Regions from separate parts of the Streptomyces sp. 3-6 genome, predicted to be linked through region 1. Evidence: riboswitches for the same ligand, from Rfam matches in the RefSeq annotation. Region 1 holds a riboswitch; each other region holds the start of a gene.

Region 1 (2,188 bases):
CCGCCCGGTGGGTGGTCACGTCCACCACCAGCATCACGGCACCGCTGAAGGCGAAGACGAGGACCACCAGGCCGCAGGTCGCCAGCCGTGAGGAGACCTGCACGATCAGCGGCTTGGCGCCCTGCTGGAACAGCGAACGGTGCAGCGCCGCCGGAGCCGTGAACAGCGCGGCGGCCAGGACGGCCAGCAGCAGGGTGGTGACGTAGGTGGCGCGCTGCACCGTGTCGAGCGAGGTGAACCGCGAGGTGAAGGCGAGCGACAGCAGGAAGGCGAACAGGATCTGCACGCCCGTCTGGGTCACCCGCAGTTCCTGGAGGAGCTCGACGAAGTTGCGGTCGGCGCGCTGCAGCGGGGTCTCGCCGCGCGCCGTGCACGGGGGATGCTCGGCCATCCCGAACGCGTAACCCGCATCGGCCGTCTCATGCCGGTCCGGGCCCTGCGACCGCGCGGCGCGGCGGGGGCGGCGGCTCTCCCGATGCCGCCGCCCCCACGCGTCACTTCACCCGGCCGTACCAGACACTGCCGGTCCAGATCTTCTGCAGACGCACCACGTCCCCGGTCTTCGGGGCGTGCCAGAGCTTGCCCTTACCGGCGTAGATGCCCACGTGGTAGACGTTGCGGCCCGAGTGGAAGAACACCAGGTCGCCCGCCTTGCGGTTCTTGGCGGAGATGTGACGCGTCTTGTTGTACTGCTGGGCGGCGGTGCGCGGGAGCTTCTTGCCGGCCTTCTTGAACGCGTACTGGGTCAGCCCCGAGCAGTCGAACCGGTTCGGGCCGGTGGCTCCCCACCGGTAGGGCGCGCCCTTCTTGGCGGCGGCCACCTTCAGGGCCTTGGTGCCGTGACTTGCGGCGGCGGCCTCCGTGGCGGCGCCCGGGACCGCGATCGAGCCGCCCACGGCGGCGAGGGTGAGGGCCGAGGCCGTGCCGGCCCGGACCATGAAGGACGGGACACGATTGAGCGCAGACATGCGCAACCCTTCGTCAGCCGCCTGTGAAGGATGACCTGTCGGATTCGGGCTGGCGAAGTTGCCCGGCCGCACGCGTGCGGCTTCACCCCAAGGACTGCTCGGACCTGACGGCCCGGCAACCCGTCGTGCTGGGTCCTCCACTCCTGCCGATCCACTCCGTGTCGACCGGTCATCCGGGCGGCGGCAGGACTCGGCGTCCGCCCGGATCGCCCCGCCGCGGCGGCGGGGTCTTGTCGTCAGTCAGGGATCTTGGCTCATGCCGTGCCCGATTTCCCAACGGAACCTAGGGTTTGTGTTGTTACTCACCACTCACCCGTTCGGGTGGACACCTGTGCGTTCGAGGGTGCGTCACCGGCCTGGAGGAGTCCCGGACCAGCGGCGGAACGACTCATTCCGGCCACGGTCCGCGCGTGGTGCGCAAGCCGGACGGGCCGGAAACCGGTGGTGCGTCTACGCCGCTTGGGGGTACACCGTTCGGTCCGTTTCAACTCCGGCCCCGACGTGCCGCCGAGCCGCCGCGCCCCGGAGCGGCGCGGCGGACCCGGCCTCGCGTCAACTCCCGGAAACCGGCGGCAGGGTGACGCGTCCGGTGCGCCGCTCGCCGTCCAGCACCCTCAGGGCCCGGGCGAGGGTGGCGGCGTGCAGGTCGCTCTCGCCCCGACGGTGCATCAGGGCGAGCGCGTCGCGCAGGGCGGCGGCCGCGCCCACCAGCGCCTGGGCGGCCCGCAGCGCGCCGTAGGTGTCACCGTCGCGGGCCGGGTTGATCCGGCCGACCAGGTCGACGGTCTGCAGGTAACGGTCGATCAGCTCCGCCTCGGCCCGGGTGAGGGCCGGCAGCGGCGGCAGGTCGGGAAGCAGCACGGACGGCTCACCTCGCACCGGACGACGTGGCCCGCGTGCCCCGACGTTCCGGCACGACGCCGTCCGCCAGGCCGTACTCCACCGCCGCCGCGGCGTCGAGGGCGAGGTCGCGCTCGAGGTCCGCCCGCACCTGTTCCGCGCTCCGGCCCGTGTGCCGGACCAGCATCTCCTCGGTGCGCGCCCGGACCCGCTCCAGTTCGGCCGCGTGCACGGCCAGGTCGTCCGGACGGCCCTCCACGGGCTCCGGGAGCGACGGCTGACGCAGCACCAGCCGCGCTCCCGGCAGCACGAACCGCTTGCCCGGGGTGCCCGCCGCCAGGAGCAGGGCCGCGGTGCCCTCCGCCCGGCCGAGGCAGACC
Region 2 (2,188 bases), on a different contig from region 1:
GTCTCGTCGGCGCCGGACATCATGGCGCCGAACCGGCAGGAGACCGCGACCAGGGAGCCGGTCTTGCCGCCGAGCACGTCCAGGTAGTGCTCCACGGGGTCCCGGCCGTCCTGCGGGCCCGCGGTCTCCAGGATCTGCCCGGTGACGAGCCGCTCGAACGCCACGGCCTGCACGCGGACGGCCTCGGGGCCGAGGTCGGCCAGGATCTGCGAGGCCCGGGCGAAGAGGAAGTCGCCGGTGAGGACGGCGACCGAGTTGCCCCAGCGGGTGTTGGCGCTGGGCACCCCGCGCCGCACGGCGGCCTCGTCCATCACGTCGTCGTGGTACAGCGTGGCCAGGTGGGTCAGCTCCACCACCACGGCCGACGGCACGATGCCGGGCGCGTAGGGGTCGCCGAACTGGGCGGAGAGCATCACGAGCAGCGGCCGGAACCGCTTTCCGCCGGCCCGTACCAGGTGCTGGGCGGCCTCCGTGATGAAGGGGACCTCACTCTTGGTGGCCTCGAGCAGCCCTTCCTCGACAGCCGTCATACCGGCCTGGACATCGGCTTCCAGAGCCTGGTCCCGCACGCTCAGCCCGAACGGCCCGACGACGGTCACGAGGGGTCTCCTGTCTGCTGGTGTCCACTGGCGTTTACACGGTTTGTCGATAGGTCGCTGCCATCACTCAAGTCAGCGTATCCGGTCATGTTTCGATCACCGCCAGGGCCCGGGGCTACGGGCGGGGCAGGAGACGATCAGGACCGGCCCGTTTTCGATCGGACGACAACAAGGAACATTTTCCGACTTTCCGGGGTGCATCGCAGCGCACTCCGGACCACACCTCGACATGCGCACCATCCTGCCCGCCCCGACGCCCGATTTGCCGCAATTACCAAGCGAATTCCCCTTGGCGTGAAATGCTCCGGCACCCCTCGGCCCGTGAGGTCGGTCACGCGCCACCCGGCAGAGGGACGACGGGCGCGGGCCGCCGGTTCCCCGTTGCCCCGTGGCGAGTTGAGCCGTGGCGACCGCAAAGGATCAAGTGGAGCAAACCGCCCATGTCAAGATCAAGCAGCGTTTACCGTGACGGCCGCACTTGTTCCCGGCGTGTGCTCTCGCATACGTTCCGGGCCGCCGGGCGGACGCCGAATCCTGCCGCCGCCCGCACCACCCATCGACGAACTCACTCACGCACGGCAGGAGCGGGGGACCCAGGTAAGTCGCCGGGACGGCCACGCGCCGGAACGGCTCGGGGTGAAGCCGTGCCCGCAGGGGCACGGCCGGACACTCTCCCGTCCGAACCCGACAGCTCACCTCGCAGGCGTAGGAGAGGAACACAGACATGCCTGCATCCGGTCAGCTCCGCCGCCTCGGCGGTCGCCGTCTCGCCCGCACCCTCGCCGTGGCCGGCACCGGCGTCGCCGTGGCCGCCCTCCCGCTGCTCGGCGCCTCCAGCGCCTCCGCGGCCACCCCCGCCGCCCCGGCCGCCGCCACCGCGGCGACGGTGTACCCGGACAACCTCGACGGCTGGATCCGCGAGTCGCTGTCCGTCATGGCCCAGCACGGCATCCCCGGCTCCTACGAGGGCATCCACCGCAACATCATCCGCGAGTCCTCGGGCAACCCGCAGGCCATCAACCTGTGGGACTCCAACGCGGCCAAGGGCACCCCGTCCAAGGGCCTGCTCCAGGTCATCGACCCGACCTTCGCCGCCTACCACGTGCCCGGCACCGTCTACGACCCGTACGACCCGGTCGCCAACATCACGGCCGCCTGCAACTACGCGGCCGACCGCTACGGCTCCATCGACAACGTCTTCGGGGCGTACTGAGCCACCACCCTCCCCGCGGCGGGCGGGGACGGGACGCCCGGGGCGGACAGGTGCGGCACGTGTTGGGGCACGTGCGGCACCGCGCCCCGGCCGAACAGTCGCTCGAGGACGACGGCCACGCCGTCGTCCTCGTTCGTCGTGGTGACCTCGTCCGCCACCGCCTTCAGCTCCGGGTGGGCGTTGGCCATCGCGACCCCGCGGGCCGCCCAGTCGAACATGGGGATGTCGTTGGGCATGTCACCGAACGCGAGGGTGTCCGCGGGGCTCAGGCCCAGGTGCCCGGCCGCCAGCGCCAGGCCGGTGGCCTTGGTGATCCCGCACGGCTGGAGCTCCACCGTGCCCGGCCCCGACATGGTGACGGTGGCCAGCGAGCCGA
Region 3 (2,188 bases), on a different contig from region 1:
TTGCCGGTGGAGCCGACCCGTCCGATGACCTCGCCGGTGGTGACCTTCTGCCCCACGCTGACGCTGATGGAGGACTGGTGGGCGTACCAGATCTCGGTGCCGTCGTCGAGGGTCAGCACCGTCTTGTAGCCGTAGGAGCCGTCCCAGCCGGCGGAGGTGATCGTGCCGGTGTGGACCGCCTTGATCAGCGTCCCGCTGGGGGCGGCGAAGTCCAGGCCGGTGTGCTGGCCGGAGGACCAGTAGGCCCCGGCCTGACCGAAGGTCGAGGTGAGCGTGTACGAGGAGGTCGGCAGCGCGTACTGGGTGGCCAGCTTGGCGAGGCGCTCGGCCTCCGCCTTCTTCGCCGCCTCCTCCTCGGCCTTCTTCTTGGCGACCGCGGCCTTGGCCTCGGCCTCCTTCTCGGCCTTGGCGGCGGCCTCGGCGGCCTCCTTCTCGGCGGCAGCGGCGGCAGCGGCGGCGGCCTTGCTCTCGGCCTGGTCCTGCTGCTGCTCGACCTGCGCCATGATCCGGCTGCGCAGCGCCTCGCCGGCGCCCTGCTCGGAGTCGGCGCCCGCGGTGCCGATGCTGCTGAGCGGGGTGGCGGAACCCTCGGGTGTTTCCTCGTCGGAGATGAGGGAACCCACGTTGGGGAGATCGGGCATGGAGATCGAGACCGGCGGCTTGCCGGTCTGGGCGCTGGCCATGCCACCGGCGCCGACGGCGGCTATGACGCCGACGCCCAGGACGGTGGAGCTGCGGGCGAGACCTCCGCCGCGCTGCTTGCTGACGCGATGCCGGCCGCGCACCGGGCGGATGGACTCCGCGGTGGGGTTCCACTCCTCGAAGGGGCCCTCGTCGGGACGGGCACCGCCGTAGACGAAGGTGTCGCCGTCGCGCTGGCTCGGGATGAGGGGGGCCTCGGGGACAGACCGGTTCGACGCCACGTGGGCGTACTCCTTTCCTTCCTTCTCCGCCTACCGGGTTAGCTGACGGGTTCGGAGCAGGAAGGTCTCCTACGCGCGTATACCGCCCGTGTCTCCACGGGGGCATCCACGCGATTCACCCCAAGGTGGTGGTTCCCCGGTTCCCTTGCGGGATTCGGCGCGTGCGCACGGAGCCGACTCGTGTGACGGCTGGGACGACCGCGCTGCGTTATCGAACGTTAATAGACCCCGGGGCCGGATTCCAAGCGGTTCCTCTTGATCGTTAACGAATTCCCTACGGACTTACCGGCCACGAGCAGGCCAAATCGGGCGAGTTGACTCCCCGTCGACGGACGCGTGACTTTCTGACGGTACGTCAATTGTTACCGGGGGAGGGCCGCCCGGACACGCGCGGTGACCACAGAGGGTGAGCGTGAGAGGAGAACCCACGCGGTGCGCATGAGGGGGGAGCCGCGGGCGGCAGAGCGGTCGGAGCCGACGCACGCCGGCGCGCGCACAGCGGGACAACGCACGGCGGCACAACGCACCGAGGGCCGGAACCCTGTGGGTTCCGGCCCTCGGCCTTCAGTAGCGGGGACAGGATTTGAACCTGCGACCTCTGGGTTATGAGCCCAGCGAGCTACCGAGCTGCTCCACCCCGCGTCGGTATGACACCAGTGTACGGCATGCGCGGAACGCTCCGCACACCCCTTTCTCCGGCCCCTCCCTGCTCACCCCTCCCCTTCGCCTGCTCCCTCTCCACCGCTCCCCCGGGCCCTCCCCGAGGGTCAGCGGCCGATCAGGTGCGCGTTCGGCGCCTTGGCGCGTTCCTCCAGCTCCGGCACGACGACCACCGTGGCACCGCCGGCCCTCAGCAGACCGCTGCCGTCGGCGTCCTGGACGAAGGTGCCGGGCTCGCGCCAGGCCGTGACCACCCGTCGCACCCCCGCGTCCAGCAGGAGCCGGGCGCAGGACGCGGGCCGGGAGGCGCGGCGGGCACAGGGCTCCAGGCTGGAGTACACCGTGGCGGTGGCGAGCCGCGGGTCGGTGGGGTCGACCTTGGCGAGCGCCGCCTCCTCCGCGTGGACCAACGGGTCCCCGCCCTCCCGGGAGTGACCGCGTGCCAGCTCCGTCCCGTCGGCCGCGACCACGACCGCCCCCACGCTGAACGCCGTGTCCGAGGGCGTGCACCGGGACGCCAGGTCGCAGGCGACGGCGAGCCAGTGGAGGTCGGCGGCGTGGGGGAGTTCGCCGGTTCCGGGCGCGGTGGGCGCGTAGCGCGCCAG
Region 4 (2,188 bases), on a different contig from region 1:
TCGACCTGGACACGCTGCTCGGGGACACCCTCGGCGCGTGGACCGGCTCACCGGGGCAGCCCCGTCCGGTTCCGCCGGTGACCGCCGACGACACCGGCCGGGTCGTGATCGTCGACCGTCCCGGAGCCGTCCAGACCCAGCTGCTCATCGGCCGCGTCGGCGCCGACCGGCACGACCGGGTGTGGCCCGCCCAGGTCCTCGGCACGTACTGCCTCGGCGGCACCCTCACCTCCCGCCTGGACCGCGTCCTGCGCGAGGAGAAGGGCTACACCTACGGCGTCCGCTCCTTCGCCCAGGTCCTGCGCTCCGCGCCGGACGGAACGGGCGCGGCCATGCTCGCCATCAGCGGTTCCGTGGACACCCCCAACACCGGGCCCGCGCTGCAGGACCTGTGGAACGTGCTGCGTACGCTCGCCGCCGACGGCCTGACCGACGCCGAGCGGGACGTCGCGGTGCAGAACCTGGTGGGCGTGGCACCGCTGAAGTACGAGACCGCCGCGGCGGTCGCGAGCACCCTCGCGGACCAGGTGGAGCAGCACCTGCCCGACGACTACCAGGCCGAGCTGTACCGCCAACTGGCCGCCACCGGCACCGTGGAGGCCACCGCGGCGGTCGTCAACGCCTTCCCGGTCGACCGGCTGGTGACCGTCCTCGTCGGCGACGCGGCGCAGATCAAGGCGCCGGTGGAGGCCCTGGGGATCGGTGAAGTGACCGTGGTGTCGGCCGAGTAGGCCACCGCGGCCGCTTCCGCGCGCACGGCGCCCTGGTGGCGGGAACGTCACCAGGGCGCCCGTATGCCCGAATTGGTGCGGAGGATGCCTGTCTGCCCTGTGGTGTGCGCTACAAATCCACGGATCCGTTTGAGGATCGAGCGGCCTCCCGCATAGCTTCGTGCGGGCTGTTCGTCGGGCAGTGCGCCGCACCCGCGGCACCGGACAGCCATCGCCGAGTCCCCGTACGGCGCGAGCCAGGGGAGCCGGGGACCCACCGTCCCCCGGGGTGAATCGGGCGCCCGCGCGTGTCGCGAGGGGGTCCGTAGGAGACCTTCCTGCTCCGAACCCGTCAGCTAACCCGGTAGGCGAGAGGGAAGGAAAGGACCAGCCTGTACATGGCGTTCACCCGCGCCGCCGGCAAGCACCGCCGCCCCAGCCGCGTCCGCAGCGGCACCGCCCGCGCCGCGGGCGTCGCGGCCCTCGCCGGTTCCGGTGTCGCCGGCTCCCTCGCGGCCCCCGCGATGGCCGCCGAGCCCGCCGCGGCCCAGACCGGCATCACCCCCGTCGTCACCCTCGGCGACACGGTCGCCGACCGGATCGACGCCCAGGCCGCTGCCCAGCACGAGGCGGCCCGCGAGGCCGCCGAGGCCGAGGCCCGCAAGGCGGCCGAGAAGGCCGCCCGCAAGAAGGCCGCCGAGGAGGCGGAGCAGGCCCGCGAGGCGAAGGAACGCGCCGCCCGCGAGGCCGAGCGCGAGCGCCTCAACGCGTTCGTCTCGCCGATCCCCGGCTCCTACGTGTCCACCGGCTACAAGACCGGCGGCGCCGTCTGGTCCTCCGGCAGCCACACCGGGGTCGACTTCCACGCCGCCAACGGCACCCCCGTGCAGTCCGTCGGCCGTGGCACGGTCGTCGAGGCCGGCTGGGGCGGGGCCTACGGCAACCAGGTCGTCATCAAGATGCACGACGGCACGTACACCCAGTACGGCCACCTGTCGTCCATCGGCGTCTCGGTCGGCCAGGAGGTCACGCCGGGCCAGCAGATCGGCCTCTCCGGTTCCACCGGCAACGTCACCGGGGCGCACCTGCACTTCGAGGCCCGCACGAGCGCCGAGTACGGTTCGGACCTCGACCCCGTCGCGTACCTGCGCGCGCACGGCGTCTCCCTCTGACACCCTCCGGACGCGGTCCGCGCACGAAATCCCCGAAAAGCCCCGGCTCGCCGAGCCGGGGCTTTCCGCGTCACGCGCACGGGGTCACGCGCACGAGGTCGCGCGCACGGGGTGGCCGAAAAGCAGGCGCGAATGTTCTCCGGCTCTCAAGGAATCCCGCACATTGCTTTAGAGTCGCGGAAAGGACGTCCGCCGACGCGGCGTTCTCCAGGGAAGGGAACCGGAGGTCGCTCATGCGTTTTCCCGCGCACTCGGTGTGCGCCGCGATCCGCGACGACATCGTCGCCGGCGTCCACGCGCGCGGCA

What was found. A riboswitch is a leader RNA that binds a small molecule or an ion and turns the genes downstream of it on or off. The one in region 1 is predicted to bind cyclic di-AMP.
Region 2: it holds a riboswitch for cyclic di-AMP, as region 1 does, so the genes downstream of both, AC02VZ_RS22685 (transglycosylase SLT domain-containing protein) here and AC02VZ_RS09465 (C40 family peptidase) in region 1, are expected to answer to the same signal.
Region 3: it holds a riboswitch for cyclic di-AMP, as region 1 does, so the genes downstream of both, AC02VZ_RS24545 (M23 family metallopeptidase) here and AC02VZ_RS09465 (C40 family peptidase) in region 1, are expected to answer to the same signal.
Region 4: it holds a riboswitch for cyclic di-AMP, as region 1 does, so the genes downstream of both, AC02VZ_RS13655 (M23 family metallopeptidase) here and AC02VZ_RS09465 (C40 family peptidase) in region 1, are expected to answer to the same signal.

Annotation. Positions count from the first base shown of each region.
Region 1 is NZ_JBWHZP010000005.1:127,862-130,049, forward strand. Features, by position in the region: gene AC02VZ_RS09460 (DUF6328 family protein) at 1-391, opposite strand, end outside; gene AC02VZ_RS09465 (C40 family peptidase) at 495-968, opposite strand; cyclic di-AMP (ydaO/yuaA leader) riboswitch at 972-1,139, opposite strand; gene AC02VZ_RS09470 (hypothetical protein) at 1,521-1,829, opposite strand; gene AC02VZ_RS09475 (ATP-dependent Clp protease proteolytic subunit) at 1,837-2,188, opposite strand, start outside.
Region 2 is NZ_JBWHZP010000021.1:17,144-19,331, forward strand. Features, by position in the region: gene AC02VZ_RS22680 (polyprenyl synthetase family protein) at 1-599, opposite strand, end outside; cyclic di-AMP (ydaO/yuaA leader) riboswitch at 1,156-1,320, shown strand; gene AC02VZ_RS22685 (transglycosylase SLT domain-containing protein) at 1,324-1,812, shown strand; gene AC02VZ_RS22690 (HAD family hydrolase) at 1,776-2,188, opposite strand, start outside.
Region 3 is NZ_JBWHZP010000028.1:18,572-20,759, forward strand. Features, by position in the region: gene AC02VZ_RS24545 (M23 family metallopeptidase) at 1-923, opposite strand, end outside; cyclic di-AMP (ydaO/yuaA leader) riboswitch at 936-1,093, opposite strand; tRNA gene AC02VZ_RS24550 (tRNA-Met) at 1,492-1,565, opposite strand; gene AC02VZ_RS24555 (dihydrofolate reductase family protein) at 1,691-2,188, opposite strand, start outside.
Region 4 is NZ_JBWHZP010000008.1:192,181-194,368, reverse strand. Features, by position in the region: gene AC02VZ_RS13660 (M16 family metallopeptidase) at 1-731, shown strand, start outside; cyclic di-AMP (ydaO/yuaA leader) riboswitch at 934-1,096, shown strand; gene AC02VZ_RS13655 (M23 family metallopeptidase) at 1,109-1,882, shown strand; gene AC02VZ_RS13650 (GntR family transcriptional regulator) at 2,116-2,188, shown strand, end outside.